One region of the Lysinibacillus sp. 2017 genome, then DNA from elsewhere that is predicted to be linked to it. Evidence: riboswitches for the same ligand, from Rfam matches in the RefSeq annotation. Region 1 holds a riboswitch; each other region holds the start of a gene.

Region 1 (11,193 bases):
CGTCTTATGCATTAATAAATTTTCAGAAGCAAAATAATTTATTATTTTGCTTCTTTTTCATTGAAAGGAGTCTTAAATGATTAAAAATCTATTAGTTCATTTATATTCAGAGGATACTACCTCTAATCATTATATTTATACAAAGGCACTTGAACTTGGATTAAAAGGATGGATTGAGAAACGTAACAATCAACTCCACATTTCACTAGAAGGCACGGAAAAGGGATTATATGAAATGATAAAAATCATACACGCACTCCCCTCTTTTGAAAACATAACATATTCAATGGAGGAAAAGCTGCTACATTTCTCACAATTAACTACAAATATTGTCTAACAAAAGTGACTTCACTTTGTGTTGAAATGAAAACATTGTACAATACTAGTAAAAATGCTTGAAACTTTTTTTCATTTCAAACGTAAAAATAGTATCGAGTAAAGGAGGAACGAAAATGCTTGGTCCTATCAATTTTATAACACGTCATTTAATTAACTTATTAGCTGGTTTTACTGCATTGGTCGTATCAGTTTTAAATCTACCTGGTCTGGCAGCGATTTTATCGTTACCTCTTGCAGTAATAGCCTATTATGTATGTAACAAAATTACATTTGCTATTCAAAAATCAACGCAATGTAAAAAAATAGGGGTATCTAAAAGCGAATACGATTTAATCGAATCGCAGCTAAAACAAGCGAAAGGCTACGTAAACTCTTTAAACCAACAATATATACGTGTCCGTTCGATTAAATCGTTTAAACAAATAAATGAAATGTCGAAGTTATCTAAGCGCATTATCAATATTGTTCAATCGACGCCACAAAAATTTTATGCTGTCGAAGATTTCTTCTATGCGCATCTCCCTACTGCTGTCGAACTTTCAGATAAATATACATTATTAACGAAAGAACAAGTGACAGGGACAGAAATTCATTTGGCACTAGAAGATACACGTAAAACGTTAAAAGAGCTTCATGTTACAATGGAAGAAGACTTAAAAAATGCATTATCATCTGATATCGAAAATTTAAAGATCGAACTTGATTTTGCGAAAATGTCGAATGAAAAACGCAAGGAACGATTAAAAATCGGCGGTGAATAAGTCATGGGAAACAAAATCAATCCATTTGATGCTTTTACGTCAAATGAAAGTGTCGACATCCAAGTTTCAAAAGAACAATTCGCGGTGAACGTTGCAAATCGTGTAACGGCACCGCTTTTCGCGTCATTAAGTTCACAGAGCAAGCAACAATCGATGAAGCTTGCCAGTGAATTACAAAGTTCAAAATATGAACAAGTACTCGCTTTTGGTTTACCTGCTCAAGAAGCCTTGAAAAAATTCACGGCACAAATGCTCAACTATATTCAACGTAAGGATGTTCGAAAAGTTGGTGAAGTGCTATCCGATTTGATGCAGCACTTAGAAAAAATTGATCCTGATGCATTAGTGGAACAAGAAAAAGGCTTTTTTAGTAAGCTATTCAATCGTCCTAAACAGTCTATCCAAGAAGTAATGACCCACTACAATAAATTGAGTAAGCGTATTGACCGTTTAAGCATCCAATTAGCACATACTCAAAATGGATTGCTTTCCGATTATCAGTTTTTAAATGAATTGTATGAGCTAAATGAGGAGTATTTTCACAATATAAATATTTATATTGCTTCTCTTGAAATTAAAAAGCAGCATATGGAAGAGGTTATTTTACCTGCTATTTCACAGGCAGTTATCGAGCAGGAAGACCCTTTTAAACGTCATGAATTACAGGATGTTAAAATGCAAATAGAATGGCTCGATCGCCGAATGTATGACTTAGAAGTGTCGCGTGAAGTCGCAATTCAATATGCTCCACAAATTCGCATGATTCAGCAAACGAATCAAATGTTAATCGAAAAAATTCAAAGTTCTATTATGAATACCATTCCATTATGGCAATCACAAATCTCAATGTTGCTAAGTATGAATAACCAGCGCCGCGCTATGGCCTCACAGCAACGTTTAATGGACGCTTCCGAGGAATTGCTAAGAAAGAACGGAAAAATGATTGAAGCCTCAGCTAAAGGTCCAAAACAAAAAGCATTGAATCATACAGAAATAGACCAATTTAAACAAACACAATTAAAGTTACTTCAAGATATTGAAGATACACTACGAGTTCAAGTATCCTCTAATGAAAGACGTCATGAAATTGAATATATCATTAAAGAACAATAATTAGTTATCGCATATAAACCTTCAGTGTTTCGGATTATCGAAACGTTGAAGGTTTTTTAATGGATAATTTAAGGGAGTCCACAAAAAAACACCCTTTCTCATAGTGCAATCGGGAAAAGGTGGTGTTAAATTACTTATAGCATTTCTTTAACAAAAGTTGATAATTTGATTGAAACTTCGTCTAATGATTCAATAATTGATGTAACATCTTGTGCTAATTTTGCTTCTTCGTTAGAAGCTTCCGAAATTTGATTCATATTTTCAAGAAGCGCACTTAAGTTCTTATTAACATTATTCAACGATGTTTCGATTTTATGTGTCGAATCACTTGTTTGCTGTGACAGCTTACGTACCTCTTGTGCAACAATATTAAAGCCAGCCCCGTGTTGACCTGCTCTAGCCGCTTCAATGGAAGCATTAAGCCCTAGTAGATTGGTTTGACTAGAAATATTTTTAATTAGCGATGTAATTTCATTTGTTTTTCTAGAATCTTCTAAAGCTTTTTCAGATTGCATACGGATTTCCGTACTCGTAGCAGCTAATTCTTCAGAATGTGAGGCGATAGTATGTGATTTATCTTGTAATTTTAGAACAATTTCACGTACTGTACTAATATATTCTTCAAGCTTTTGTTCTTTATCTAACGGTTTACCAAAGCCTAGTGCACCAACAACACGACCATTTTCTTTAATTGGGAATGCATAGGCGTTTATCGCCATACCATAGACACTTGCATCTAAATAGATATCTGAATTACGACCATTTAAAGCTGCCTGTAAGTTTGCATCATTTGCTTTTATTTTGTCCCCTTCTACATAACCGATTTCAAGATTTTCACCGGGTAAATATTTAGTTACAATTCCGTTTTCTTTATCTACAATTACAACTACCGCTTCTTTTTTTAACGCTAGATGGATATATTCTGCCATTACGCCTATTGATTCTATGAAATTCAAAGTAAATTCTCCCTACCCTTTTTATATATGTTATTTTATTGATGACTCTAGAACTAACTTTACCATTATTTTTCTATATTAGTTGATTTTTCTACTACGCAATTTTAATGAATTATCACATATATTTCTTATTATAAATTAAATTAAAAATAGCACCGCCTATATTGAACAACAATGTTCAAAGGCTGTGCTATTTCAAATTATGCGAAGTACTCTTTGTAGTATCCGCCAACATTACCAGTATTATCGATTACAAAGATGAACTCTTCCGTTTCATTTTTTACTTCGTATTCTTTACCGACAGTTAAAACATTAGAGACTAAATATTTTGATGCATTCGTATGTACACATTTCACTGTGCGAATCGTTGGTGCATCTTTCCATTTTAAATGTAACATCTGTTTACCTCACTTTTAATATAACTAATATGAACTCTTTCTTATTTTATACGATTTTGTCGTGATATGAAAGACTCTGTTATGAAAAAGACATCCCGTACAACTAATCTTATGCAATTCTTATTATGAAATTGCCTAGTATGCTCTCATCGAACTCCATTTGAAACGATGATTCGAGCATGTTAAACTCAATTGAAGAGGTGGAATCTATGACATTAAATATGAGCGGTGTTCCAATGTGGTTTTTTGCTATTGCCATTGCTTTTGCTATTATTTTTATCTTAATAAGTGAATGGAACTCAAGAAAATAAGCTCGCGCATGACGCACGAGCTTATTTTTGTTTTCTAGTACGTTTCATTTTACTTTAATGTACGTTTTAAAAATGCTTTTGTACGTTCATGTTTTGGATGGACTAGTACTTCATCTGGATGGCCTTCTTCGACGATTACGCCTTTATCCATGAAGACGATGCGATCTGACACTTCTTTTGCAAATTCCATTTCATGCGTTACGATTAACATTGTGTTCCCTTGGTCTGCTAATTGACGCATTACTTTTAATACTTCCCCTACCATTTCTGGGTCTAATGCTGATGTAGGTTCATCAAATAACATAACGTCTGGATCCATTGCTAACGCACGTGCGATAGCTACACGTTGTTTTTGACCACCTGATAAATGTCGAGGTTTGGCATTTTTATATTGTGCCATGCCAACCAGTTCCAAATATTTCATCGCATTTTGTTCGGCAGCTTCTTTGGAACGTTTTAGCACTTTTTGTTGGCCTACTGTACAGTTACCAAGCACGTTTAAATTGTTGAATAAGTTAAACTGTTGGAATACCATACCCAAATGAGTTCGATAGTTTTCGATATCGTGCGCGTCATTTAAAATGTTTTCCCCGTTGTAAATAATTTCTCCAGCAGTTGGCGTTTCTAATAAATTAATGCATCGTAATAGCGTTGATTTACCGGAACCTGAAGATCCGATTAATGTCACTACTTCCCCTTTTTTCACTTGGAAGTTCACATCTTTTAAAACCTCATGATCCCCAAATTTTTTGTTTAAATGTTGAATATCAATTACGATTGACATTACTATTCACCGTCCTTTTCTAACTTGTTTCCTGTAATGAGTTCGACCTTAAAACTTTCAGGCCCATCCATTTTCTTCTCAAATAGAAGTAGGAAACGAGTTACAGCGAATGTCATAATGAAGTACAGCACTGTTGCGATAAAGAAGGCCTCAATGTATTTATAGTTACTTCCTGCAATGGAGTTTGAAGTGAAGAATAACTCTACGACTGAAATGACACTTAATACAGAAGAGTCTTTAATATTCATGACAAATTGGTTCCCCGTAGCTGGCAAAATATTACGAGCTACTTGTGGGATCACGACATAAATCATTGTTTGCAAGTGATTCATACCAATTGCTTGAGCTGCTTCGAACTGTCCCTTATCAATTGAAACAATCCCACCACGTACATATTCCGCCATATAAGCACCTGTATTTAAACTAATAACTAGTGATGCTGCTACGAAACGGTCAATATCAATGCCTAAGTATACTAATCCGTAGAATACCACCATCGCTTGAACCATCATCGGTGTGCCTCTGAAAATTTCCACATATGCCGTTAAAAGGAAATTAAATACTTTTAACACAACCGTTTTAAATGATTTTTTGCGTTTCGGAACCGTATGCATAATTCCGATGAAAAATCCGATTAATGTACCACAAATTGTTCCGATAATCGCTAGAAGAAGTGCAGTCCAAGCTCCTCGCAGGAACACTTCCCAGTTGTTCGTAAACAAGTTCCATGTTGATTCTAAAAATGCCATTGTCTTGTCCTCCAAATCTTTGTTCCTATAATCTATTACTCTTAAATCGTTATTATTAATAATAAAAGGTTGTCTCCCGTTTGCCGGCATGACAACCTTTCATCATTAAATATTATTGTGCAGCCGGTTGGTTAGCGATTGCATCTTCCATTAATTTAAGACGATCATCTTCCGAAATTTCAGCTAATACTTTGTTGATGCCTTCTGCTAAATCCGAACCTTTTTTTAGGCCAACTGCAACTGCTGTAGCTGAAGGGTCTGCTTCAAAGTTTGGTTCTGGAACAATGTATTTAAAGTTCTCTAATGCCATTTCAGCCGAGATTCCTTCAGGACGCTCTGAAACGTAGCCATCAATTGCACCTGATTGAAGTTGTACACGCATAGCGCCGAAATCCGTTGCAGCTACTTGTTTTTTAACTCCTTTGATTTGATCGATTACATCATAGTGAGTTGTTGCTTGTTGTCCAGTAATTTTAGCGCCAGAGAAATCGCTTAATGTTTTAGCACCTGCATAAGGGCCATCTTTTTTAACAACGATTACATAGTCACTTGTATAGTAGTTTTCAGTGAAGTCTATTGTCTCTTTACGATCTTCTGTTGGGGACATACCCGCAATCACTAAATCAATCGCACCTGATTGAAGTGAAGGTACTAAACCATCCCAGTCTGTTTTAACAATTTGTAATTCCATATCTAATCCGTCTGCAATTTTCTTTGCAATTTCAACATCATAGCCTGCCGCAAATTCTTTTGAACCTTTGATTCCTACACCGCCGTTTGAATCATCTTTTTGTGTCCAGTTAAATGGAGCATAAGCTGCTTCCATCCCAACTTTTAATACTTTTTTGTCAGAACCCGTAGACCCTTCGTCATCTGAACCACATGCCGCCAAAACTAACATAGTCATCATTGCTGCAAATAGCACTAATAATTTCTTTTTCATCCCAAATCTCTCCTTAAAATTAAATTTTTGGTTATTTTTGAATGCAAAAAGCGACCTAAAGAAGAACTTCAGGTCGCGTACACTAAAATTAGCCCAAATCCTCAGTCAATTCCCATTATTGAGATAGCTCAACTCAACCATCAGGGATAGATGATTGAGACAGTTCTGTAATTATTCATTACAGACCCAGCATTGTTAACAAGGGCATTAACAACACTTCGGCGATAGTTCCTTCTTCTCCATCTCAATGCCAGCTCCATGACTAAATGAAAAACTAATAAATACCGCGCCTCTACCTCACGAGATTGTGAGGTTTTGTTATTAAATTAATAAGATAATAGTACAATATTGCGACATTTCCGTCAACAATCATTTTTCAGAAATATTTTGATAGATAGCATTTCTTGATAAAGTTAATTAAAAATGTGCTATTTTCTCGACATTTACTTTAACTTCAAGTGTATGCATGCCACCTTGATAAACGCCTTCAATTGGTGAAACATCGCGAAAATCACGGCCTACACAAAGGTTAATATGATTTTCAAGCACTTCCACATTATTTGTCGGATCTAAACCAATCCAACCAACTCCTGGTACCATTACTTCTACCCAAGCATGTGTCGCCGTATCACCAATTAAATCATCGTTTTCTCCAACATACAAATACCCACTAATATAACGTGCAGGTATATTCATATGTCGAAGAACACCAAGCATAATATGCGAATAATCTTGGCAGACGCCTTGCTTTATATACCATGATTCACTTGCAGTTGTATCGATCGTTGTTGCATACGGATTATATGCGATTGAATTGTATAAATAGGTCATTAAATTAAGGGCAAATTTCATAGGGTTGTCTGTTTGCCCTACAGCTTGCACGATTTCTTCTAATTGATATGGTAGAAGTGAGGTATACCGAGATGTTGTTAAATAGGCTAAATAATGTTCTCTAAAAATTTGTGAGTGAAAAATATTTTTCATTTCATCCGAATAATGAATTTGGTAAATATACGGCGCACGTTGCACACTTACATGGGCATGCGACGTTACTTCAAGTTCGTGATGTTTCTCTGCTATAAAAAACGAACTGATTGGATTTAGCCAAATGTCAATATTATCGCGTGTTAAAGATTCTGGCTTAATTTTCACATCATAGGAAATTAAGCGCTGGCATTCATTGTTACGCGGCTTTAAACGTATCGTATTCAGCGATTGTTCAACTTCTGTGTCATAACGAAATATATTTGTATGTGTAATGCGATATTTCATTGTCATTTCCCCTTAGAAAGTAAGTTTCATATTGATCTTATAATATGGGGCTTATTTCACTAAAATCGGCTCCGTTAAGTAATAGGTTTCAGAAAAAATCGGCCCTAATTTTATACATTGGTTGTGAATTTGTATCACCCATTGCTTACGTTCTTGTTTTGTCATATCCGATGCATTTTGTTGAATTAAAACTTCTATTGCTTCTATTGCCTCAAATAACTGTTGAGCATATAGCGGAACTTCATGATTTTCAATTTCAAAAATTGTATTTTTTATTTTCCCAATGCCATAACCAACAGAACGTGAACAATTCTTATCGCCTACAAGAAAATTCAACACTTTCTCCGCATCACGCATACGCGAACGACGTGTATACTCATCCAACGTATTCGTTAATTGAAGGGCCAACGTTACGGCAAAATCCTGCTTTAATATTTCTTCATTTTCCATCAAATTCAATATAATTAACGCCGTTTTTTCTGATCGTTCTAACCATTTACCGATCTTCATAAATAAGAAAGATTCATCACGAGACATGAGTGAATCAATAATACCTGTTGCCGTTAATGATGTTTTGCGTACCTTTACTAAATACTCCGTCGTAGCTAATACGGTATACGGTGCTTGTAGAGGGGATTCATTGTTTGCTAAGTACAAACTATTCCATTCTTCAAATAATGCATTTGGAATACAGTCACGCGTGTTTTTCGCGTTGTTACGAATACCTGTGAGCAAACTATCGATAGAGTTGTAATTTTGGAGATCTGAGATGAGATAGTTAAGCATTTGAGAAATTGGATAACCTTCATAACGACTTTCATAGCTTTCAATATACCCACAAATACTTAAAATTGTATGCCATTGCTGTTCGTACTGCTTTTCTGTACGACTAAGTTCAAGCATTTGATCTATTTGTACATTTATAATATATGCATTTGTATAAGCACGCTCACTGTAACGACCTAACCAATATAAAGAATCTGCGACACGACTAAGCATGTTGTCCGTCCTCCTTAAGAACCCACGTATCCTTCCCACCGCCCCCTTGTGAGGAATTGACCACAAGTGAACCTTCCTTCAATGCAACACGAGATAAGCCTCCAGGGACAATATGCATTTGCTCTCCTTGAATCGCATAAATACGTAGATCAATGTGGCAAGGATAAAATCGTCCATCCTGATAAGCAGGCGCGCGCGACAACTTAATTGTTGGTTGTGCAATATATTGATGAGGTGCTTCTAGTATCTTTTTATGGAAAATGTCTCGTAATTCCTGCGTTGAATGCGGGCCAATGAGCATGTCATAGCCTCCTGAAGCTCCCACATTTTTGACAACAAGCTTATCTAAATTTTTCAGTACCCAGTTACGCTGTTGTTCATCATTTAGTAAATATGTCTCCACATTATCAATAATAGGTTCCTCATTTAAATAAAATCGAATCATATCTGGGACATACGCATACATGGCCTTGTCATCAGCTACACCATTCCCTACGGCATTTAAGATAGCTACATTACCTTCTTTGTAAGCTTGCACCATTCCCGGAACCCCAAGCATGGAATCTTCGCGGAAAACTTCTGGATCTAAAAATTCATCATCAATACGGCGATAAATAATATCTACTCGTTTTAATCCGTGAATTGTTTTTAAGTAGACGCTATTATCTTGTACGATTAAATCTCTACCTTCTACAAGGGGGATATTCATTTCCTTCGCTAAAAATACATGATCGTAATAAGCAGAGTTGTAAACACCAGCAGTTAACAGGACGGCATTTACTTCTTCATCTGTAGCTAAATTTGGCGGTCGATGTGATAAAAGGGCTTTTTCCATCGCTTCCATTTGCTCTTCTAAAGATAGAATGGCATAATCGCTGAAAAACTCAGGATATGTTTTACGCATGACTAAGCGGTTTTGAAACACATAGCTAAGACCTGATGGATTCCGTAAATTATCTTCTAATACACGATATTTTCCACATTCATCACGAATGAGGTCAATACCAGCCATAAAAATATGATTTTCTAATGCTAAATTTATGCCAATTACTTGCTTATAATAATAAGGATTTTCATCGACTAAATGAGCGGGAATAATACCTGCATTAAGTATATTTCGCTCATTATAAACATCTTGTAAAAAATAATTGAGTGCTTTAACCCTTTGCTTAATACCAAGCTCAATTTCACTCCATGTTTCACCTGGAATAATAATAGGCACAAAATCAAATGGCATTGTACGCTCTATTCCACCTTGAGCACCATACACAGTAAAAGTTATTCCTTGTCGTAAGAAACTAGATTGTGCTTCCATATGTTTGTTTTGTAATTGCTCATTCGAAAATTTTTGAAGCTGTTCATAAAATGGAATATAATGCTTTTTCGGTAAATCATCTTTTAGCATTTCATCAAAAAATGTTGCTGAATCATACGCTTTAAACATTGAGTGAACCCTCCCCCATTATGTACCATCTATTAATAAATACACTATTACTGAAGAAATCCCTTTTATTAATTAGATAATTTTTACAATTATCATGTATCTTTTCTACATTTCCCTATACCGAAAACATTTTAATACTAAAAACACCACTTTCTGTCAAAATCAAACAGAAAACGGCGTAAAAAAAGATGCCAACGCATTATTGCGTTGGCATCTTTATAAGAAGTTATTCTTAAGAGTTTAATAATAAATCTTCTGGGTTTTCGATCATTTCTTTAACTGTTTTTAAGAAGCCTACAGAATCTTTACCATCGATGATACGGTGGTCATAAGATAATGCTACGTACATCATTGGACGGATTTGAACTTCATCACCTACAGCGATTGGGCGTTTAAGGATTGAGTGCATACCTAAAATACCAGCTTGTGTACCGTTCATGATTGGTGTAGACATTAATGAACCGAATACACCACCGTTAGTGATTGTGAAAGAACCACCAGCCATGTCGTTTAAGCCTAATTTTTTATCGCGAGCTTTTTTAGCTAAACCAGCGATATCTTTTTCGATTTCAGCAAAGTTTTTAGCGTTTGCATCACGAACAACTGGTACTACTAAACCGTCTTCAGTTGATACTGCGATACCGATATCGAAGAAGTTGTTTAAGTGAATTTCATCACCATTAATTTGAGCGTTAACGTATGGATATTTTTTAAGAGCAGCAACTACTGCTTTAGTGAAGAATGACATGAAGCCTAATTTAATATCGTTAGCTTTTACGAATTCTTCTTGTTTACGTTTACGTAATGCCATGATGTTTGTCATGTCGATTTCGTTGAATGTAGTTAACATTGCAGTTGATTGTTTAACTTCTAATAAACGTTTTGCAATTGTTTGACGACGACGAGACATTTTTTCAACTGTTACGCGATTTGTTTCGCCAGCTGGTGTGAAGATCATTGGACCATTTGCTACTGGAGCCGCTGCAACTGGTGCTGCTACAGGTGCTGTACCGTGAGCTGCTACGTCTTGTACACGTACGCGACCTTGTGGATCTACTGGTGAAATTGCCGCTAAGTCGATACCTTTTTCACGTGCTAATTTACGAGCTGCTGGTGAAGCCACA
Region 2 (11,193 bases), 1.6 Mb from region 1:
ATTTTTGGAAGATTAATCCGTCTTTTTAAAATAGCTCATGTTCGCTATTCACAAATAACTCATCTATTACTTGTACTAATTGCGGTAATAACCTTGCTTGTGGATGATATTTCATTGTCTCTTCTACTATACTTCTATAATACCATTCTTGCTTTTCCTTCGGTGCATTGAATTTTGTCCAAAGTGAATCGCCGAATTGGTTAATTTCTACAATAATCGATCTCAAATTATAAATTTTTTCTGCTAGTAAGATGGCCAGTTCATCTTCTGACTTTTCCCCGATACGCGCGATGACCTCTTCTTTTCGTAATTGCCATTCATACGTTTTCGGTAATTCTGTTGCAGATTTAACAAGTAGCAATACGTTCTGTCCAAATAATTCTTCGATCTCCTGTTCAGTCGCAATGCCGTCCTCTAATAGATCATGGAGTAATCCGGCTGTCACGATTGCTTCATGATAACCTTCACTTTTTAAAATTCGTGCAACACCAAATAAATGAGCTGCATATGGAATTTGCATGACAGTTCTGTGTTTACCTTCATATCTTTGCGCAATAAATTGTGTAGCTTGGTCTACTAAATTCATTTTCGATTCCCCTCTTTCATTATATCATTTTAGTGGTAGTTAATTGGAAAGCAATAGGCTAGAATATATGAAATTATTACGAAAAAAAAAGCAAAACCTCCATATTAGAGATTTTGCTTAAGTTCTTATTTATGTGTTAAATCACAATCGATCAATGGGACAATTTTCGTTTTATGTTTTAGCTTATAGCCAATCCATAACGCGGCGAATAATGGCAAGCCGATGTAGGAAACAACAACCCCGTACCAGTCGATTGTATCACCCGTAAAGGCCATGTAGTTTTGCCCTAACACGACAATCATACATAACGCAAAGGCGAATAACGGACCGAATGGGAAGAATTTCGATACATAGGGTAAATCACTTAATGAATTACCTTGTAATACATACGCACGACGGAATCGGTAGTGACTAATCGCAATTCCTAACCATGCGATGAAGCCTGACATACCAGATGCGTTTAATAACCAAATATAAACGACACCGTCTCCGAAAAATGAAGCTAAGAACGATAAACAACCAACTGCTAGCGTCGCAAGTAATGCATAAATTGGCACACCGCGCGTATTTATTTTTGAAAATAGTTTTGGCGCTTTTCCTTCAACTGCTAATTGGAATAACATACGGCTTGCCGCATAAAGTCCAGAGTTTCCTGCAGAAAGCATTGCTGTTAAAATAATCGCATTCATAACTGAAGCAGCAAAGGCCAAACCTAAGTTTTCAAACACTATTGTAAATGGACTTGTTGCAACACTCTCTGAAAGTAAGCGACTATCTGTATAAGGAATTAATAAACTAATCACACCAATTGCTAAAATATAAAATAAGATAATACGCCAGAACACTGATTTTACAGCTTTTGGAATACTTTTTGCTGGGTCATCTGTTTCACCAGCCGTAATCCCTAGCATTTCTGTACCTTGGAATGAGAATCCAGCTGCTAAGAAAATTCCGAACATCGCCATAAAGCCACCATTAAATGGAGCATCACCTTTGAAAAGGTTTGTGAATCCTACTGGCGCATTGCCTCCTAAAATACCAAAAATCATTAAGAAGCTGACAATGATGAAAATAATCACTGTTACCACTTTAATCATTGCAAACCAATATTCACTTTCACCATAAGCTTTTACAGAGAGCATATTAAAGGTTAATACAATGACGATAAAGACAATCGTCCAAATAAATGACGAACTATTTGGGAACCAATATTTCATAATTAATGAAACAGCGGCCATTTCTGCGGCAATCGTAATTGCCCAGTTATACCAGTAGTTCCAGCCAAGTGCAAAGCCTAAAGCAGGATCTACAAATTTTGTCGCATACGTACTAAACGAACCAGACGTTGGCATGAATGCAGCCATTTCTCCGAGAGACGTCATTAAGAAGTACACCATGATACCGATTAATGCATAAGCAAGAATCGCTCCACCAGGACCCGCTTGCGCAATCGCTCCTCCTGATGCTAAAAATAACCCTGTACCGATTGTTCCGCCTAGCGAAATCATCGTAACGTGACGACTTTTTAGCCCTCTTTTCAGTTGATTTTTATTTCCGAGCTGGTCTACTTTTATTTCACTCATGATAATTCTCCTTTGATTTTCCGTTGATGAGGTGTATAAATTGAAAAACCGTCACAAGTTTTGCGACGGTTATTTAAACACCCCATCAAACTCGAAAGATAGCTCAACACATGCTCACACATGTGACAGTTCTGTTCCTTATCGAAAACAGCCCCAGCATTATTTTAAGATGAGTAAAATAACACTTCGGCAACCATTCCTTTCATATAGCTTCACTGATGCTCTCCATCTCTGCTATATTACTTTTAATGTTTGCGACCTCTACCTCATTTAGCATGAGGTAATTACCTATTAAATTAAATAACGATTAAAATTCTAACATAACATTTTTTTGATAGCAACGACTCGAAACTATTCAGTTTTTTGAGACTATTCATTTAATTCCAGATATTTGATACAATGGAGTTACTTGATCAAAAGGAGAATAATGATGGATCCTGAACAACGTACTTACCAAAACAAAAAGTTATCATCGAACCAATCCATGTTATTATTTATCCTCGCGATTTTCTTATTCGCGACAACCCTTCGAACGCCCTTAACCGTCGTAGGACCAATTATTTCATTTATTCGTGAGGGACTAGGAATTTCGAATGTCCTAGCCGGCTTTTTAACAACGATTCCACTACTTGCCTTTGCGGTCGTTTCGCCATTTTCTGCGCGAATAGCTCGTAAATTTGGGATGGAATGGACACTTTTTTATTCAGTTATCTTACTTTGTATTGGCGTTATTTTACGTTCACTTGGGGCAACTTCCACACTCGTATTGGGGACGGTATTAATTGGCGTCGCGATTGCATTTGGTAACGTACTCATTCCAAGTTATTTTAAATTGAAGTTTCCTTTACATATTGGACTTTTAACTGGTATTTATACAGTATCGATGAATATCTCAGCTGGACTTGCTGCTGGATTTAGTCATCCAATTGCAACGAGCACCAATTGGCAAGTCGCACTCGGCTTTTCCATAATTTTAGGCTTGTTAACCTTACTTATTTGGGTTGTTATTTTACGTGATAAAAAAGTAGAGATGCAGTTTGCAAGTAAAAGTGCACCAAAAAAGAAAATGTGGAAATCCCCACTCGCTTGGGCGATTGCCGCAACGATGGGCTTACAATCCTTACTATTTTATTGTTCAAGTGCATGGCTACCCGATATTTTTATCGCACAAGGATTAGACGCACAATTGGCCGGATGGATGGGCTCAATTATGCAGCTTGCGCAAATTCCGATGACGTTTTTAATTCCGATACTTGCAGGTAAGCTCACTTCACAACGTCCGATTGTCGTGTTCTTTACAATTTTCTACATCCTCGGTTTTGTTGGTGTATTCATGGAATGGACAAGTCTAGCTGTTCTTTGGATGATTTGCTTAGGCTTTGCAGGTGGGGCTTCATTTGGACTTGTTCTGATGTTCTTTACACTTCGTACGGAAACGGCTTTTGAAGCAGCGGAGCTTTCTGGGTTTGCCCAATCGATCGGCTATTTAGTTGCTGCGATTGGCCCTGTATTATTTGGCTATTTACATGACGTTACGGGAAGTTGGAGCCTGCCCGCACTTCTATTTATTATCGTTTCGATTTTGTTATTTTTTGCGTCCTTCACAAGTGCAAAAAATCGCTACGTTTAATACAAACATATGTACCCTTTTATGTTATACTGGAGCTAGTAAATTAAAGGAGTACAGGAAAGTTGCGTAAAAAGAGAAGACGAAATAAGAAAAAACGACCGATTTTCACATTATGGATGATCATTCTAGCTGGAGCAGCTGGCTTTTATGTAAGTGAAACGCTTGAAGGTATCGGGATTGGCATTGTTCTATATTTCGTATTGTATATAGCATTTAAAATTTGGTTGAAATCTCGTAAAACCGCAAAGCTTCGTAAATCTGGGATTCGTGACGTCGATAAGATGACGGGCGAAGATTTCGAACGTTTTTTGGGAGAGCTATTTAAACACCGTGGATTTAAAGTAAGCTATACGGCGACTAGTGGCGATTACGGTGCAGATTTAATTTTAAAAGATGGTGAGGACGTAATTGCTGTGCAGGCAAAACGTTATTCAAGTACAGTCGGTGTAAAAGCAGTCCAAGAAATTATTGGTGCTGTTAAAATGTATGGTGCGACCGAAGCTTGGGTCGTGACGAATAGCCATTTTACCCGTCAAGCCGAAAAGCTCGCAGATATTAATGATGTGTACTTAATCGACCGCGAAGAATTAATTGATCTGATGTTAAATAAAAGATAGGGGCTATCTCGTAAGGATTTTGCTTACGAGGTACCCCTTTTTTAATACGGCTTCGGTTGATAAAAGTAATTTGGTTTTTCCGTTTTGTTTGGTATTTGCTTATGATAAATGCTCGTCGTTGCTGGCGACATTGGTGGAATGAGCCATGTCCAGTTGCCTGTTACTTGACGATCTTTTTGCTGTTCTTGTTGTTCAAATAACTGAAATTGCTGTGCTGCTGTATGATGATCGACAATGCTGACACCCGCTTCTTTATATGAATGTAAAACGGCAATATTCAGCTCGACAAGCGCGCGGTCCTTCCATAATGACGCATTCAGTGATGTATCTAGTCCAATGATTTCCGCCACTTTCGGTAAACAATTGTAACGATGCGTATCCGCTAAATTACGCGCACCAATTTCTGTTCCCATATACCACCCATTAAATGGCGTCGCTTGAAAATCGATACCCGCAATATTAAAACGCATACTCGAAATAATCGGCACCGCATACCACTGCATTTGCAAGCTAGAAAAGTCATAGATAGGATGTGTAATTTTCACTTCTAACACATCACATATTGGAATTTCAAAAAACTGTGGCGCTCGGTCATCTACTTGAATAACGAGCGGAAGCACATCAAAATTCGTATGAGCCCCCTGCCAACCAAGCTCCTCACAAACTTTCGTAAATGCAATGGAATCTGAATCTCCGATTACACCGCCTTCTGTTTCATAACCTGCATAACGAATAAGCTGGTGATTCCAAATACGAACACGCTCATGAGCAAACACCGAAATGACTGGACGAATTTTACCGCCATTTGTCGCATAGCGAATATGATCTAATAATCGTTCAAAAATCTCCTTTTCATCAAGCACTTGGCGAAAGTCCATCACATGCAGGCTATTCCAAAATAAGCGCCCAATGCATTTATTGCTGTTGCGCCATGCAACCCGCGCACCATGTACTAGCTCCTCTGTCGTTAGCGAAAATGATGGTTGTTCTGCTTCGACGAGCCTTTGTTCAAGCCATTGTTCTGTTTGGTTTGTTTCACATTTATATAAAATCAAAAATTCATGTAATTCTTGTTTATTCATCGATGTAGCCTCCCTACAAACTTCATTGTGGAGCGTTTTATAAAGAAACTCAACGAAACGGGGATCGATTAAAACATGTATTTTTCATATATGACTAAAAGTGTTCAAATTCATGATCGAGAAACCATAGTTTAAAAGAGCCACTGCTATATGTAGAAAGCTTCTCATACGTTTTGATAAATGCTTGTTGAAGCGTTTGCTGTGCTTGCATTTCATTTTGAACCATAGGTAAAATCTTGACGTACAGTGGATTTCTATGGCTTATGATTAACTGTAGAAATGCTTGTTTATCACCATTCAAACTACGAGAAATCAGTTGTTGTCTCCCATTTCAAATCCTCCTTTATGGAAAAACTGTTGTCTAGACTTTATACTAATAAAAAAATCTCAATCGAGGTGATTCGATGCTAGGTACTATACTGTTATTTGTCTTCATGCTTTCGCCGCTAATTGTTTCGATCATTTTAATGATAACAACACGAAAAGATAGTCAGAAAATGTTTTATATGAAATACATAGGATTAGGGATTGGCTTTTTTAATACGCTCCTACTTACTGTATCATTTAGTGACAATGAAAATGGAATGGCTATTTTTACATTTGCCTTTTATACATTTATTATTTTTCCTATTAACGCGATTCTATTTTTCATTTGCCTACTTGTTGATTTATCAGCAACCCGTAACGAAGCTGAAGAAAAGGAATTTTTAATCCAAACAGACAAAAAAGAGTAGCCAAAGAATTTTAACATCCTTGGCTACTCCTTTTTAACGTAAATGAACAAACCTCGAAACCATTGTCGTCATAAATACATACAAACCAGACTTCACCGTCTGCTGTCCGCGCGTATCACCAACCCTTTACTTTCATGTCCTCATGCTGGACACGATTCCACATAGTTGCTGGCGAAACTAAATGACCACTCACAGTAGGCTGCCACCTTTCACAACGACTTGACCGGCTTTAATGACCGTATCTGTATGATTCATGCCGTAAAAATATTGTAGTTGCTTGTAATTTGGCACGTTAAAAATTAACACATCGGCTTTTTTACCTTTTTCTAATGTACCGATTTCATTGCCACGATTAATCGCATATGCGGCGTTAATGGTCGTTGCACATAGTACTTCTTCCATCGTCATGCCCATATTCATACAGGCTAAATTTTGTACGAATGGTAAGCTGATGGTTGGGGAAGAGCCAGGGTTAAAGTCTGTTGAAATGGCAACCGGTACGCCGCTATCAACCATTAAACGACCTCTTGCATAAGGTGCACGTAAGAAGAAGGCTGTTCCTGGTAAAAGCACTGCGATCGTTCCCGCTTTTGCCATCGCTTGAATCCCCTCATCAGAAGCTACTAGTAAATGCTCCGCTGAAATTGCACCCACTTCCGCTGCTAATTCCGCGCCTTCATATGGTTCAATTTCATCAGCATGAATTTTCGGTGTTAGACCGTGAGCTTTACCCGCTTCTAAAATAAGGCGTGATTGCGCTGGTGTGAAGACACCTTTTTCACAAAATACATCGTTAAATTCAGCAAGACCGAGTTCTGCAACTTTTGGAATCATTTCTTCAATTAAGATTTTAACGAACGCATCTTCATCGCCTTTATAATCTTTCGGAACCGCATGGGCACCCATGAATGTTGAAACAATGTCCACCATGTGCGTCTGTTGTAGTTTTTTTGCCACTTCAAGCTGCTTTAATTCCGTCTCTAAGTCCAAACCGTAGCCAGATTTTGCCTCGACCGTTGTAATACCGTAACGCAGGAAATCATTTAAATGGTTAAAGGTTTTATCATATAATTCATCAAAACTCGCTTCTCGCGTTTTTGTCGTCGTATAATGAATGCCACCACCAGCATTCATGATTTCCATATACGATTTGCCAGCTAGTCGCATGTTTAATTCATGCTCCCGCGTACCCCCGTGCACTAAATGCGTATGGCAATCCACTAAACCTGGCATGACAATTTTACCAGTCGCATCAATCACTTCTGCATCTTTAACTAAGTGCGGAAACGCTGCTTCTATTTCTTCAAATGGTGCAATCATTACGATGCGCTCATTTTCTACTAACACACTTACCCCAGTCATAACGCCAAGCTCGCTCATTTGCTCACGGCGACGAGGCCCCTTTTTGTCACTTGCTAAAGTTATTACTTCGTTTGCATGATTAATTAAAATAGCCAGAGTTCATCATCCTTTTAGCATCGGCATATTAACGCCTTTTTCTTTTGCTGTACGAATTGCGATATCATATCCTGCATCTGCGTGGCGAACAACACCCATTCCTGGATCTGCTATTAATACGCGGTTAATTTTATCTGCAGCAAGTTGTGTACCATCTGCAACTAATACTTGACCAGCGTGTTGCGAGTAGCCCATTCCTACACCACCACCGTGATGAATACTTACCCAACTCGCGCCACCTGCAGTGTTTACTAATGCATTTAGTAATGGCCAGTCTGAAACTGCATCCGAACCATCCATCATAGCTTCTGTTTCACGGTTTGGTGAAGCAACTGAACCTGAATCTAAATGATCACGTCCGAATACGATTGGTGCTTTTAACTCACCACTTGCGACCATTTCATTTACGCGTAGTGCGAAGCGGTGACGGTCCCCGTAACCTAACCAGCAAATACGCGCTGGTAAGCCTTGCCACTTCACCATTTTTTGTGCCATGTCGATCCAGTTTACTAAACCAGCGTCTTCTGCGAACATTTCTTTTGCGAGTGCATCTGTTTTGTAAATATCTTCTGGATCACCAGATAGTGCTGCCCAGCGGAATGGTCCTTTCCCTTCACAGAATAATGGACGGATATATGCTGGTACGAAACCCGGGAAGTCAAAGGAATTTTCTACACCCATTTCCTTTGCAAAAGCGCGGATGTTATTCCCGTAATCAAACGTTTCTGCTCCCGCTTCTTGGAATTCAAGCATTGTACGTACGTGGTCTGCCATCGTTTCTTTTGCACGACGCTCATATGTTTTCACGTCTGTTTTACGTAAATTTAATGCCTCTTCTAATGACATCCCATTTGGTACATATCCGTTAATTGGATCATGTGCTGACGTTTGGTCTGTTACAAAATCAGGTGTAATTCCGCGGTTTAAAAGCTCGCGATTCACATCTGCGCAGTTACCTACTAAACCAATAGAAGCAGGTGTTTTCTCTGCCGTTAATTTGTTTACGAGCGCCACTGCTTCATCCACTGTTTCTACAAGGTAATCGCAGTATCCTTCTTTGATTTTACGTTCAATACGTGTACGATCCACTTCAACAACTAAGATAACGGCACCTGCCATTTTTCCTGCTAACGGTTGAGCGCCACTCATTCCACCCATACCACCCGTTAAAATCCAACGACCGCGTAAGTCAGGTGAACCAAATTTCTTTTTCCCTGCTTCCACAAAACTTAAATAGGTCCCTTGTAAAATACCTTGTGCGCCTATATAAATCCATGAACCCGCTGTCATTTGACCGTACATCATTAAGTTGCGTTCTTCTAATTCATAGAAGTGATCCCAGTTCGCCCAGCCTGGTACTAAGTTTGAGTTGGCAATGAGTACGCGCGGTGCGTTTTCATGCGTTTTGAATACGGCTACAGGTTTCCCTGATTGCACAAGCATCGTTTCATCGTTTTCTAATACCTTTAATGTTTCAATTAGTTTGTCATAACTTTCCCAGTTACGTGCTGCTTTCCCGATGCCGCCGTAAACAACTAACTCATCTGGATTTTCTGCTACTTCTGGATCTAAATTGTTCATCAACATACGCATTGCTGCCTCTTGCGTCCACCCTTTGCACGTTAGTTCCGAACCTCGTGGTGCACGAATATTTGTTTTGAATACCATAAAAAACTGCTCCTTTTTATTTAAAAGTTTTATTTAAAATCGTTTGACGAATTGTTAACGGTATCTGTTAACACTTTATTATTCTTCCAATTCAGAATATATAGAAAAAAATCTCAAATTTTAGTATTATTTAAATAAAATAAATGAAATTTAAACATTTAATATGTTTTTTATACGAATTAGCAATTTCATAAGGTGGTAGTTGTTATGCGGATACTAATAATCGAACGGGATAGCGAAGAAATTAAAGGGATTGAGTGGTTTTTGAAAAACTACATTTCGAGTCGTGTAGAAATCCAAAGTGCGACAAATAGCTTGGAATTAGAGGCATTATTTTCTCAGTTTCAACCGCAAATTTTATTAATCGAAACAGAGTTCTTATCTTTATCTGTACAACATTTTTTACAAAAACAAGACGTACATATTATTGCACTAACCGCACAGCCCATTTTTCAGCAGGCCTTAAAGGCAATCCAAGTAAAAGCGGTCCAATTATTTATAAAGCCAGTTCCATTAGACGAGTTGAAATCGACTATTTTGGCATTACCGATTAAAAATCAGGATGTTGCAACAATTGCTCCGATTCCTGTAGAAGCACAACTTTACTTGGATCTTTACTTAAATACGCCGAAAAAAATTGATTTGCAGCAGTATGCCTTTTTCTTGCTTGAGCCCGCGCAATTCAAGGACAATTTAGCACTGTATCATTGGATAATCCAATCACCTATTCTTGAAAAATTGACGGCTTTTCCCCTACAAAATCGGATTTTATGTATTATTCAAGTGAAAGATTTTACACAAAACACGAAGACATTGCGCTTAATCATTCAAGAGTGGATGAAATTTAGCGAAGAGGAAATGAATATCGCTTTTTATGACGGGGAAGATGCAACCCTTCGAGATATGTATAATGATTGCAAAAAAGCACTGGCTCAGCGATTTTATAAAGGGTATGGTCACATTTTCAATAGTACGCAATCTCTTATTGTGACGAGACTGGACCCACTGTTAACTCCTGAAACACAGCAATTATGGATTTCCAGTTTAGAAAAGGGCGATTTAAAAGCCATTAAAGAATTTTTATATAAACTATCGAATGCATCGACCTTTTATCACCATGAGGATGTACGTATTCATTTAACGAGTATTCTGGCACAAATTCGCCGCTTTATGATGAAGTATCACCTGCAACAACAAGCAAAAATAGAAGCACAGTACCGGGAACTATTTCACCTTATTTTAGAGCACCCCATTTTATACGCGATTGTGCAGGAGTTTATTTTATTTACACAAATGCTTATGGAAACTGTGAAGGCGGCTCAGCTATCCCTCCATGTCGATTATGCTGAATTAGCCGTTTCCATTATTGAACAGCATTATAAGGATTCGGCATTATCCTTGCAAATGGTTGCAAAGGAACTCAATATTAGTGCCAATTATTTAAGTAATCTATTTTCGAAAAAAAGAGGGATTCCATTTAAACGATTTTTACAGCAATACCGTGTGCAGCAAGCTGAAAAGTTATTAATACAATCGGACATCGCCATTGCAACGATTGCCGAAATGGTCGGATTTATTGATGGCAATTATTTTACGAAGGTTTTCCGCGATTATTATAATGTGACACCTTATCGCTATCGGATGCAAGCGAAAAATAACTATCAATAGAGAAAAAACACCTAAGAATGAAACACATTTTCATATGCTTCATTCAAAGATGTTTTACATTTAAAATGGAAACAGTAAAGGAACCGCAATCATCATGACAATAAACATGATGATTTGTAGTGGAACGCCGACTTTAACGAAATCCATAAATTTATAGCCACCTGCTG
Region 3 (11,193 bases), 830 kb from region 1:
GCTGTAATCCAACCTTTCCCTTGTCCACGTAGGAAGCCTGGTACTCGATCTTCAATTGTTGCTGTACAAATTACCTTTGTATTCCCAACTGTAATTAATACAGAACCTTCTGGATGCATTAAATAATTATTTTCAATTTGAACTGGACGTAATTCATTCACAGCTCGTAAGTCATGTCTAGTCATAAGTGACCTCCTAAATAGTTTCGCGCACTAATCTTAACATACTTTTTTAGTCGTCTAAAGTGGAAAAGCCCATTACATAAAGAAAAGACTTGAATAGACGATTCATCTATTCAAGTCTCCCCTTATTTTTCAAATGAAATTTTACGAATATCTAATTCGTTACTTTCTAACCAACGCTCCGCAATGGAACGGAAAATTGGTACAGAACCCGATGCATGAAGAATATGCTTCGGTGGCTCTGCATTCGTACGTAACTGACCATTATAACGTAAAATGCTTTCAACATCTTTTGCTGTTTCTTCAGCGGATGATAGTACATTCACTTTTGGTCCGACAGCTGCTTCAATTTGCTTTTGTAAAATCGGATAATGTGTACAACCTAAAATGACTGTATCAAATCGTTCATTAGCAATTGGCTCTAGTCCTTTTTCAACTAGGTCAAAAGAGAACTGCCCTTCATACTCACCACTTTCTACAAGTGGAACGAATGTCGGACAAGCAAGCGGATGAATGGTTGCCTTTGTTGAAAGTGACAAAATTGCTTCTTCATAAGCACCACTTTTAATCGTTCCCTCAGTTGCTAAAACGACGATTTCATTACGTTTTGTCTTTTTAATTGCTGCGCGCGCCCCTGCGTTTATAACACCTAAAACCGGAAATGGCATATGTTTTTGTAAACTTTCTAATGCTGCTGCTGTTGCTGTGTTACAGGCAATGACTAGCATTTTAATGTCCATTTTCTCAAGTGCTTTTGCCATTTGCCATGTGAAATTTCGTACTTCTTGTTTTGTACGCGGCCCATAAGGACATCGCGCTGTATCTCCCATATAATAAATGGTTTCGTTTGGCAAAAGCTCCATAATTGCTTTTGCTACTGTTAAACCGCCAACTCCAGAATCGATTACACCAATTGGGGCATTCACTTGTACCGCCTCTATCCTATTTCATTAATAAATGTAGCTTTTGTAAGTTCTTCGATAATTGCTCGAACTCTTTGTCATTAAATTCGCCTGTAATAGTACGTAAATAATCTTGACGCTTGATAATTACTTCTTGAATGATACGTTCGCCTTCAGGTAATAGATGAATACGTATGACGCGACGATCATTTTCATCACGCACACGTTGAACGAGTTCATGTTTCTCCATACGATCGACTAAATCTGTTGTCGTACTAAATGCCAAAAACATTCTTGTCGATAAATCACCAATTGTCATATCTCCAGATTCATGCAGCCATTGTAGTGCGATAAATTGTGGAGGTGTGATGGTATAATTGCTTAAAATTTCGCGACCTTTTTGCTTTATTAAGTGAGAAATATATCTTAATTCTTTTTCTAAGATTGCTATAGATTCAGAGCTATGTTTGTCTTGTTCTATCATCTACTCCATTCACTCCCCGATACGTTTCATAGTTCTATTTTGAAGTTTTTTTCATAAAATAGCAAGTATCCAATCAGTTTATTGACAATTCTTGCAATCGTAATAATTCAAGAATTGCTTGTGTGCGACTTGATACCCCTAGCTTTTGAATCGTATTTGAAATATGATTACGCACAGTTTTTTCACTGATGCCTAATTCTGTCGATATTTCGCGAGTAGAATAGTCCTGAATTAATAGTTCAAAAATTTCTCGTTCTCTTTTCGTTAACAGCGAACGATGCTGCGGACGATTCATTGAGCAACACCCTCCTATCCTCTTCCTTGTACATTATGTCGTACACATACGTGAGGTGAGGGCATTTAACTATTTCCCAAGCAATATTTTTTTCTGTTCTTCTAATAATGGTACACCTTTACCCGTATGCGCGTTCAATTGTACTAACGTTCCACGTGCTGTATAGCAAATTTCATCCTTGTCGTTTTTCACTAGATAATGTAGATCCATAGACGACGAACCAATCGACGCTGTTTTCACATAAACCGTTAATTCCTCATCGAAAAATACTTGGTTCACATAATCACATTGGATGTCTGCTACAACAAGCATATTTTTCTTGCCATCTTTGCCAAGAAAATCAAAGTTCATTGTTTTAAAATATTCAATACGTGCATATTCAAAATACGCAAATACCTTCGTGTTGTTCACATGTCCATACATATCTGTCTCTGAAAAACGCACCCGTACCTTTGTCGAAAAGTTAAACCCGTTCATCCATTCCTGTAAATCTTGAATATATGCTGCTCGCATAAAAACTCCCCCTTTAATATGAAAAATCATCATCCCCCGATAATGAATACCCGTTCATTATAGCATTATTTTTCTAATGTAGAAATACGGAGTTATGTGCAGTAATAAAGTTTTGTGTGATTTATGCGCTGAGCCCACTAAAACACAGTACCCCTTATTCACTCCCTAATTAATGAGTCGACACACTTCGGCAATATTCCCAATACTACGAAAAAAAAGGCCCCCACAAATGTGAGAGCCTTTTGAATAGGTTAGATTAGTCAACCATGTGGTCAGAACCGAAGAAGTTCTTGAACATTTGAACTGTTGTTGCACGGTTAAGTGCTGCGATAGATGTTGTTAAAGGAATACCTTTTGGACAAGCAGCTACACAGTTTTGTGAGTTACCACAGTTAGCAAGACCACCGTCGCCCATGATTGTTTCTAAACGTTCGTCTTTATTCATCGCACCAGTTGGGTGAGTATTGAATAAACGAACTTGTGATAATGGTTGAGGTCCCATAAATGAAGATTTTTCAGATACGTTTGGACATGCTTCCATACATACACCACAAGTCATACATTTAGATAATTCATAAGCCCATTGACGTTTGCGCTCAGGCATACGTGGACCTTCACCTAAATCATAAGTACCATCAATTGGAACCCATGCTTTTACTTTCTTAAGTGCGTTGAACATACGTTGACGGTCAACTTGTAAGTCACGGATGACTGGGAAAGTTTTCATTGGTTCTAATGTAATTGGTTGAGTTAATTTGTCTACTAATGCTGAACAAGATTGTTGTGGACGTCCGTTGATTACCATTGAACATGCACCACAAACTTCTTCTAAACAGTTCATATCCCAAGCAACTGGAGTCGTTTTTTGACCATCAGCTGTTACAGGATTTTTTTGAATATGCATTAAAGCAGAGATTACGTTCATACCAGGGCGGTAAGGAACTTCGAATTTCTCAACGCGAGTAGAACCATTCTCTGTATCTTGACGAACGATTTCTAACTTAACTGTTCTGCCAGTATTTACTGTTTCCATTGTATAGTTCTCCCTTCTTACGCTGAGTAGTCGCGTTTACGTGGTGGAATTAACGAAACGTCTACTTCTTGATAAGTGATAATTGGTTCGCCCGTTGCAGGGTCGAATTTTGCCATAGTTGTTTTTAAGAAGTTTTCATCATCACGTTCTGGGAAGTCTGGTTTATAGTGAGCACCACGAGATTCGTTACGTAATAATGCACCCTTAGTCATAACTTTAGCTAAATATAACATATTTTTTAACTGACGAGTGAAGTGAGCACCTTGGTTTGACCATTTTTGTGTGTCATTCATGTTGATGTCGTTCCAACGCTCTTGTAATTCAGTTAATTTTTTATACGTTTCTTCTAACTTGTCATTGTAACGTACAACTGTCATATTGTCAGTCATCCATTCACCAAGTTCTTTGTGAAGTAAATAAGCATTTTCTGAGCCTTCCATTTTCAGGATAGATTCCCATTTTGCTTTTTCTTCTTCTTCACGAGCAGTATAGATTGTTTCTGGTAAATCTACTGCATGTTTTTTAAGTCCTTGAACGTAATTAACAGCATTAGGACCAGCAACCATACCACCGAAAATCGCAGATAATAATGAGTTCGCACCTAAACGGTTTGCACCATGTTGTGAGAAGTCACATTCACCAGCAGCGAATAAACCTGGAATTTCAGTCATTTGGTTGTAATCTACCCATAAACCACCCATTGAATAGTGAACCGCTGGGAAGATTTTCATTGGTAATTTACGTGGGTCATCACCTACGAATTTTTCGTAGATTTCGATGATACCACCTAATTTGATATCTAATTCATGTGGATCTTTGTGTGAAAGGTCTAAATAAACCATGTTTTCACCATTGATACCTAATTTTTGGTTTACACATACGTCGAAGATTTCACGAGTCGCGATATCACGAGGTACTAAGTTACCGTAAGCTGGGTATTTTTCTTCTAAGAAGTACCAAGGCTTACCGTCTTTGTAAGTCCAAATACGACCACCTTCACCACGAGCAGATTCTGACATTAGACGGTTTTTGTCGTCCCCAGGAATCGCTGTTGGGTGAATTTGAATCATTTCACCGTTCGCATAAGAAGCACCTTGTTGATAAACGATAGATGCAGCAGAACCAGTGTTGATTACTGAGTTCGTTGTTTTACCGAAGATAATACCAGGACCACCTGTTGCCATAATTACAGCATCAGAACGGAATGATTTAATTTCTTCAGAACGTAAATCTTGAGCTACGACACCGCGGCAAGAGCCTTCGTCATCGATAACTGTTCCAAGGAATTCCCAGTGTTCATATTTTGTTACTAAACCAGCTACTTCGTGAGAACGAACTTGCTCATCTAGTGCGTATAGTAATTGTTGACCAGTTGTTGCACCAGCGAATGCTGTACGGTGCATTAACGTACCGCCGAAACGACGGAAGTCAAGTAAACCTTCTGGCGTACGGTTGAACATTACACCCATACGGTCCATTAAGTGGATGATACCAGGAGCGGCATCAGCCATAGCTTTTACTGGTGGTTGGTTCGCTAAGAAGTCCCCACCGTATACTGTATCATCAAAGTGGATCCATGGAGAATCCCCTTCACCTTTTGTATTAACTGCTCCGTTAATTCCGCCTTGTGCACAAACAGAGTGTGAACGTTTAACTGGAACTAACGAGAATAATTCAACTGCAGTACCAGCTTCAGCAGCTTTAATCGTAGCCATTAAGCCGGCAAGACCGCCACCAACGACGATAATTTTACTCTTTGCCATGATTATTTCTCACTCCTTAATTAATTGCTAAATACTTTACTCACAAATTCAGCCCAATCTTGTCCCTACTAGATATTAGTGGTCAAGTAGGTAGGATTATGCGAATGAAACGATTGCTGCAACACCAATAATACTTAAAATCACAAATACCACTAATGAAACATAAGTGAAGATTTGTTGAGATTTTCTAGATTGAGTGATACCCCAGCTAACGCAGAATGTCCATAAGCCGTTCGCTAAGTGGAATGTTGCAGACACGATACCAACAATATAAAACGCTAACATTAATGGATTGTCCACGATTTCTGCAATCATGTTCCAATCAACGTCAGCACCAAATGCTCTTTGGATACGTGTTTGGAAGATATGCCATGCAATGAAGATTACAAGGAAAATCCCTGTAAAACGTTGTAATGTAAACATCCAGTTACGGAACGTGCTGAAACGTTTCGTGTTGTGTGTAGCAGTAAATGCAATAAACACTCCGTAGAATGCGTGGAACATAAGTGGGATATAAATAATAACCCATTCCATAACTAACAATAACCAATGTGGAACTAGATCTAAAAGTCCAATTGAATCATTGTAATTTGCTTCACCGCTAATTGCAGTAAAGTTCAAACATAAGTGGAACACCAAGAACAACCCGACAGGAACTACACCTAGTAACGAGTGTAAGCGGCGCCATAAAAATTCGCGATCTTTCGACAAAACTGTTACCCCCCTTAGTACTTGAAATTTCCAGTCACATTCGTCAAGAAATTTTAGACGATGTTTTGTTGACTGCATATTTCATCATGGTACAATATTATGACATGTCCATTGTACTCTCAACAGATACTAGCGTCAAGGCAACACAAGATATTTTATAATCATTTTAAAGACGGTTTTTTACTGCTTTAGTAATGGTTATTCTTTCTTATTGCGCTATTCTTTTACAATGAATCTATTTATATAAGAAAATTTATGAAAGAGGTTTTACTATGGAAGGGTATAAAATGAAAACGATTCCAAGTTTTGGTTACGAAATCATTCGTGATCATCTACTTCATTCAATTTTAGGAAAGCATGAAGAAGATGTACTATACTGGGCAGGCAAGGAATTAGCTAGAAAATTCCCATTATTCTCAATGGACGAAGTTGCTTCTTTCTTCGTTGAAGCTGGTTGGGGTCAGTTAGTACTTGAAAAAGAAGCCAAAGACGAAACACATTACATACTTACGACAGAAGAGGAAAACTCTTTGAATATCGAACAGCGTTGTTTCCGTTTAGAAGCTGGTTTTTTAGCAGAGCAAAAACAAAAGCAACTCGGCTTCTTAACGGAGTGCTATGAAGAAAAGAATGAAAAGAAAAACCTAGTTAAATTTACTTTAAAGTGGGATTTGAAGGAACAAATTTAATGAGAAAAGAGCTGCACAGTTTTGTGGCAGCTCTTTTTTTATGCTTTTATCCCGCAATAACTCCTCGCATCGCTAAATTAAATTCATCATGTAAGGCATTTGCCGCGCGTACCATATCATCTTGTGGCACGACAACTGATACGATAATTTCTGACGTACTCACCATTTTCACGGGAATATGCTCACGGCCTAAACATGCAAACATTCGCGCTGCCACGCCTGGACTTGAAGCCATACCAGAACCAATGATTGATACTTTTGCTAAGCCCACTTCAAAATCAGCAAAACGAAAGCCTAATGATGGCTTGCTCGTTTCTAAAACACGTAAACTTTGCGCAAACTGCTCTTTCGAAATGGTAAATGAAATCGTTGGCTTGACGTTTTCAATGACTGCCTGCACGATAATATCTACGTTAATCTTATTTTCCTCTAAAATGCTAAATACACCTGATAACGCCGCCATTTCATATGAATCGTAACCAATTGTTAATCGAATAATATCCGATTCATAGGCTATACCATGCACAATTAAACTTTTTTCCATTTCGACATCCCCTTTTATCATTGTACCGTCTACATATGCTGTAATTCACAACCACTTAGTGTATGTGCTTTCCTGGTCTTTTAGTACTTTTCATAGCAACTATTTGCAGTTACAAATACCGCTTACCTAACCAAATCCAGAACAAAAGCGACCTTCCACGTTCATGGAAAGTCGCCGTCAAGACAAATAATAGTTAAATGTAATTCACGGATAGCTCTCCAGAACATTAGCTCTGACAGTCTTACATCTGTTAAATGCAACACCAGCAAATTCCGCGAACAATACGTAATTCACTTCGGCAAGCTCCCCTTTCGATTGCTGTCATCGGAATTGTTCTTCCTCAAGCAATGTACTATTGAATACTGCACCTCTATCGATTGAAAATATTGAATTATTTTAATAGTAACATAATGCTAGTCATCATTCTAATGAAGCTTCGTGAAAATGCGTATAAATTGTTTGGGCCAACGCATGAGGAATTCCCGCTTCAAGCAATTGATCAATGGATGCCTCTCGTATTTTTTTTACGGAACCAAAATGCTTCATGAGTTGCTGCTTACGCTTTGGTCCGACTCCTTCAATATCATCCAGCGCCGAAACAATAGCATGCGCTTGACGTTGTTGGCGTAAAAACGTAATCGCAAATCGGTGGACTTCATCTTGAATGCGCTGCAATAAATAAAACGCATCACTCGTACGTTTCAGTGCAATCGGTTCAACAGGATCACCGAAAAGTAGTTGTGACGTATTGTGCTTATTATCTTTTGCTAGCCCTGCGATTGGAATATACAAGCCAAGCTCATCTTCAATTACTTCTCTTGCTACTTCCATTTGACCCTTACCACCATCAATAACGATTAAATCAGGCAATGGTAAATTTTCACGGAGTACGCGCGTATAACGACGTCGTATCACTTCTTGCATCGCACCGTAATCATCATGCTTTGCAGCTTGTCTTGTTTTATATTTGCGGTATTCCTTTTTCGCTGGTTTCCCGTCGACGAAAACGACCATAGCCGAAACAGGATCCGCCCCGTGCATATGACTATTATCGAATGCTTCAATCCGTAGCGGTGCAGAAATATTTAACGCTTCCCCTAATGCTTCACACGCCCCCACCGTCCGCTCTTCTTGGCGTTCAATAAGTTGGAATTTTTCGCTAACAGCAATCGTCGCATTTTTTGTAGCCAAATCAACAAGTTCTTTTTTCTGGCCTCTTTTTGGAATAACGATTTTAATATTTAATAACTTTTGTAATATATTTTCATCAATGCCTTGTGGAATAAAAATTTCTTTCGGCAAAAGATGATTCGGTTCATTGTAAAAGTGTCCAACAAACGTTAAAAATTCTTGTTCTGGCTCATCATAAATAGGAAAAACAGAGACATCACGTTCGATTAATTTCCCTTGGCGAACAAAAAATACTTGAACGCACATCCAACCTTTTTCAACCGCATAGCCGAATACATCGCGGTTGCTTAAATCGTCTGTAATAATCTTTTGTTTTTGCATAATACTATCAATATGCGTCATTAAATCTCGGAATTCTTTTGCACGTTCAAACTCTAACTTTTCAGCAGCATCAAGCATTTTCGCTTCTAATTGCCGCTTAACATCCTCAACGCCACCGTTTAAAAACTTCGAAATTTCTTCAATCATCTCGTCATACACTTTTTTCTCAATATCCTTCACACATGGTGCTAAGCATTGTCCTAAATGATAGTACAAACAAACTTGGCTTGGCATTTGTGCACATTTACGTAATGGGTATAAGCGATCGAGTAATTTTCGTGTTTCATTTGCAGCATACGCATTTGGATAAGGGCCAAAATATCTCGCCTTATCCTTCTTAATTTTACGTGTTGTTAAAATTCGCGGATAGCGTTCATTTGTTATTTTAATATAAGGATATGTTTTATCATCAGTTAACTTAATATTGTATTTTGGATCATGAAGCTTAATAAGATTGAGCTCTAAAATAAGCGCTTCAATATCACTTGACGTCACGATATACTCGAAATCTTCAATTTCACTTACTAAACGAGCTGTTTTACCATCATGACTACCTGTGAAATAAGAGCGTACACGATTTTTCAAAATCTTCGCCTTACCAACATAGATAATGGTCCCTTGGCGATCTTTCATTAAATAACAGCCTGATTCATCTGGTAAAATTTCAAGCTTTGCCTTAATCGTTGGATTCATGTTATCACCTACTGTTATGTCATCTATCGTTAGTGTACCCGATTCAACGACAAGAAAAAAGCCGTACACCTACGTGAGGTATACGGCCTTCAAAGTTTTAATTATTTGTTGTCGTTAATGAAGTCGATTAACGCTTCTTTTGGCATGAAGCCAGCAGTTTTTGCTTTTAGTTCACCATCTACGAATAATAGTAATGATGGAATCGACATGATTTGGTATTCTGCAGCAGTAACTTGGTTGTTATCTACATCAACTTTTACGACTTTAACATCGTTGCCGATTTCTGAATCTAATTCTTCAAGAACTGGAGCTATCATTTTACATGGACCACACCACGCTGCCCAAAAGTCTACTAAAACCACACCGTTTGAAATTTCTTGCTCGAAAGTTTGATCTGTACCGTGTACAATTGCCATAATAAAATAGCCTCCTTATATAACGTCTGTTTGTAGTATAGCATGATTTGCCAATTTAAAAATACTAAAATGCTCGGGATTTTAAAACTGAAGCGATTGGCAAAGTGTACTCATTACCTAATAAGGAATGGTTTTAAAGTGTACTCATTTTTCGCGTATGAGGTGAACCGCTTTTTTAACCAAATTACCCTCCAAATAAATTTATTATTCAAGAATACTTAAAGTAAACTGCTACGTCGACAAGATGGATATTTCTGATAACGTTTTGATACGCTATTTCTTTTTGAGAATAGTTAAAATGGCATTCCTAGATAGTTCAAAAATACGCTTCTTTTCTTCTATAAGGAAGTAGAGTAAGCTATAGAAAGAGTAGATAAGGGAGGAAGTTTCATTGATTACAATTAATAAAGAACGAGTTCTTCAAATCGCAACGGACTTACTACAACAGCATAGTCCGACTGGCTATTGCCATGAAATTATGGATAAGGTTGAACAGTTCGTTCAGCAAACGGGTTATCAATTTGAGCGCACATTGAAAGGCGGAGGAATCATTTCCATTCCCGGAGCTAATGAAGGGAAAGTAATCGGTCTTTCTGCGCATGTTGATACATTGGGTGCCATGGTTCGTTCGATTACTGGTCACGGCACATTAAAATTTACGCTTCTAGGTGGCCCACTCGTTCCAACTTGGGATGGCGAATATGTTTTTGTACGTACGAGAGACGGCAGAACTTATAGTGGTACTATTTTGAGCACTAGCCCATCCGTACACGTATTTGAAGACAGCAAATCAAAAAAACGCGAACCGCAGTTTATGGAAGTGCGTCTCGATGAAAAGGTGAAAACGAAGGAAGATGTTTTGAAGCTTGGCATTGGTGTCGGTGACTTTATTTTTATTGATCCGAAAACGACTGTAACAGAAAGCGGCTTTTTGAAATCTCGGTTCATTGATGACAAAGGAAGTGTAGCGTGCTTATTGGCGCTTATTGAAATCATGCAGCAGGAGAAAATCGTACCGGCTTATCCGGTGAAAATTGTGATTTCCAACTATGAAGAGGTTGGTCATGGTTCATCGTATATTCCTGCTGATATTACTGAATACATTTCTGTTGATATGGGCTGTATCGGTGATGATTTAAGCTGTACAGAATATGATGTTTCCATTTGTGCGAAGGATTCAAGTGGACCTTACGATTACGAAATCACATCAACCTTTATCGAATTGGCTAAAGAAAATGGCTTGCAATACGCGGTTGATATTTATCCTATGTACGGTTCGGATACAAGTGCAGCACTACGTGGCGGCAATAATATCAAAGGTGCCCTAATCGGACCTGGTGTTCACGCGTCACACGGAATGGAACGTACACATTATGAAGCATTAGAAAATACGATGAAATTACTTTACTTGTATATTACGAAGCGTTAATGGATTGATAAAAGATACTAACGTGGT

The links. Region 1 has a riboswitch for lysine ahead of DCE79_RS08780 (transporter substrate-binding domain-containing protein). Riboswitches for the same ligand answer to the same signal wherever they lie in the genome.
Positions count from the first base shown of each region.
Region 2: linked by a shared signal. The riboswitch ahead of DCE79_RS01155 (amino acid permease) and the one ahead of DCE79_RS08780 (transporter substrate-binding domain-containing protein) in region 1 are both predicted to bind lysine.
Region 3: linked by a shared signal. The riboswitch ahead of DCE79_RS12995 (ACT domain-containing protein) and the one ahead of DCE79_RS08780 (transporter substrate-binding domain-containing protein) in region 1 are both predicted to bind lysine.

Region 1 covers NZ_CP029002.1:1,824,221-1,835,413, reverse strand. Annotated here, with positions in the region: gene DCE79_RS08820 (methyl-accepting chemotaxis protein) at 1-15, shown strand, start outside; gene DCE79_RS08815 (acylphosphatase) at 77-337, shown strand; gene DCE79_RS08810 (5-bromo-4-chloroindolyl phosphate hydrolysis family protein) at 453-1,100, shown strand; gene DCE79_RS08805 (toxic anion resistance protein) at 1,104-2,213, shown strand; gene DCE79_RS08800 (methyl-accepting chemotaxis protein) at 2,348-3,169, opposite strand; gene DCE79_RS08795 (DUF6501 family protein) at 3,370-3,567, opposite strand; gene DCE79_RS08790 (amino acid ABC transporter ATP-binding protein) at 3,928-4,662, opposite strand; gene DCE79_RS08785 (amino acid ABC transporter permease) at 4,665-5,411, opposite strand; gene DCE79_RS08780 (transporter substrate-binding domain-containing protein) at 5,524-6,354, opposite strand; lysine riboswitch at 6,471-6,657, opposite strand; gene DCE79_RS08775 (transglutaminase family protein) at 6,772-7,626, opposite strand; gene DCE79_RS08770 (alpha-E domain-containing protein) at 7,678-8,625, opposite strand; gene DCE79_RS08765 (circularly permuted type 2 ATP-grasp protein) at 8,618-10,069, opposite strand; gene odhB (2-oxoglutarate dehydrogenase complex dihydrolipoyllysine-residue succinyltransferase) at 10,302-11,193, opposite strand, start outside.
Region 2 covers NZ_CP029002.1:242,444-253,636, reverse strand. Annotated here, with positions in the region: gene DCE79_RS01160 (HD domain-containing protein) at 26-586, opposite strand; gene DCE79_RS01155 (amino acid permease) at 712-2,169, opposite strand; lysine riboswitch at 2,261-2,441, opposite strand; gene DCE79_RS01150 (CynX/NimT family MFS transporter) at 2,600-3,799, shown strand; gene DCE79_RS01145 (restriction endonuclease) at 3,862-4,416, shown strand; gene DCE79_RS01140 (nitric oxide synthase oxygenase) at 4,458-5,498, opposite strand; gene DCE79_RS18830 (hypothetical protein) at 5,593-5,724, opposite strand; gene DCE79_RS01130 (hypothetical protein) at 5,903-6,232, shown strand; gene hutI (imidazolonepropionase) at 6,422-7,690, opposite strand; gene hutU (urocanate hydratase) at 7,697-9,358, opposite strand; gene DCE79_RS01115 (helix-turn-helix domain-containing protein) at 9,566-11,026, shown strand; gene DCE79_RS01110 (SLC13 family permease) at 11,087-11,193, opposite strand, start outside.
Region 3 covers NZ_CP029002.1:2,656,959-2,668,151, forward strand. Annotated here, with positions in the region: gene rph (ribonuclease PH) at 1-185, opposite strand, end outside; gene racE (glutamate racemase) at 308-1,108, opposite strand; gene DCE79_RS12960 (MarR family winged helix-turn-helix transcriptional regulator) at 1,125-1,568, opposite strand; gene DCE79_RS12965 (helix-turn-helix domain-containing protein) at 1,642-1,863, opposite strand; gene DCE79_RS12970 (acyl-CoA thioesterase) at 1,933-2,376, opposite strand; gene sdhB (succinate dehydrogenase iron-sulfur subunit) at 2,633-3,409, opposite strand; gene sdhA (succinate dehydrogenase flavoprotein subunit) at 3,427-5,172, opposite strand; gene DCE79_RS12985 (succinate dehydrogenase cytochrome b558 subunit) at 5,269-5,883, opposite strand; gene DCE79_RS12990 (YslB family protein) at 6,156-6,572, shown strand; gene DCE79_RS12995 (ACT domain-containing protein) at 6,619-7,116, opposite strand; lysine riboswitch at 7,320-7,497, opposite strand; gene uvrC (excinuclease ABC subunit UvrC) at 7,537-9,321, opposite strand; gene trxA (thioredoxin) at 9,423-9,737, opposite strand; gene DCE79_RS13010 (M42 family metallopeptidase) at 10,138-11,166, shown strand.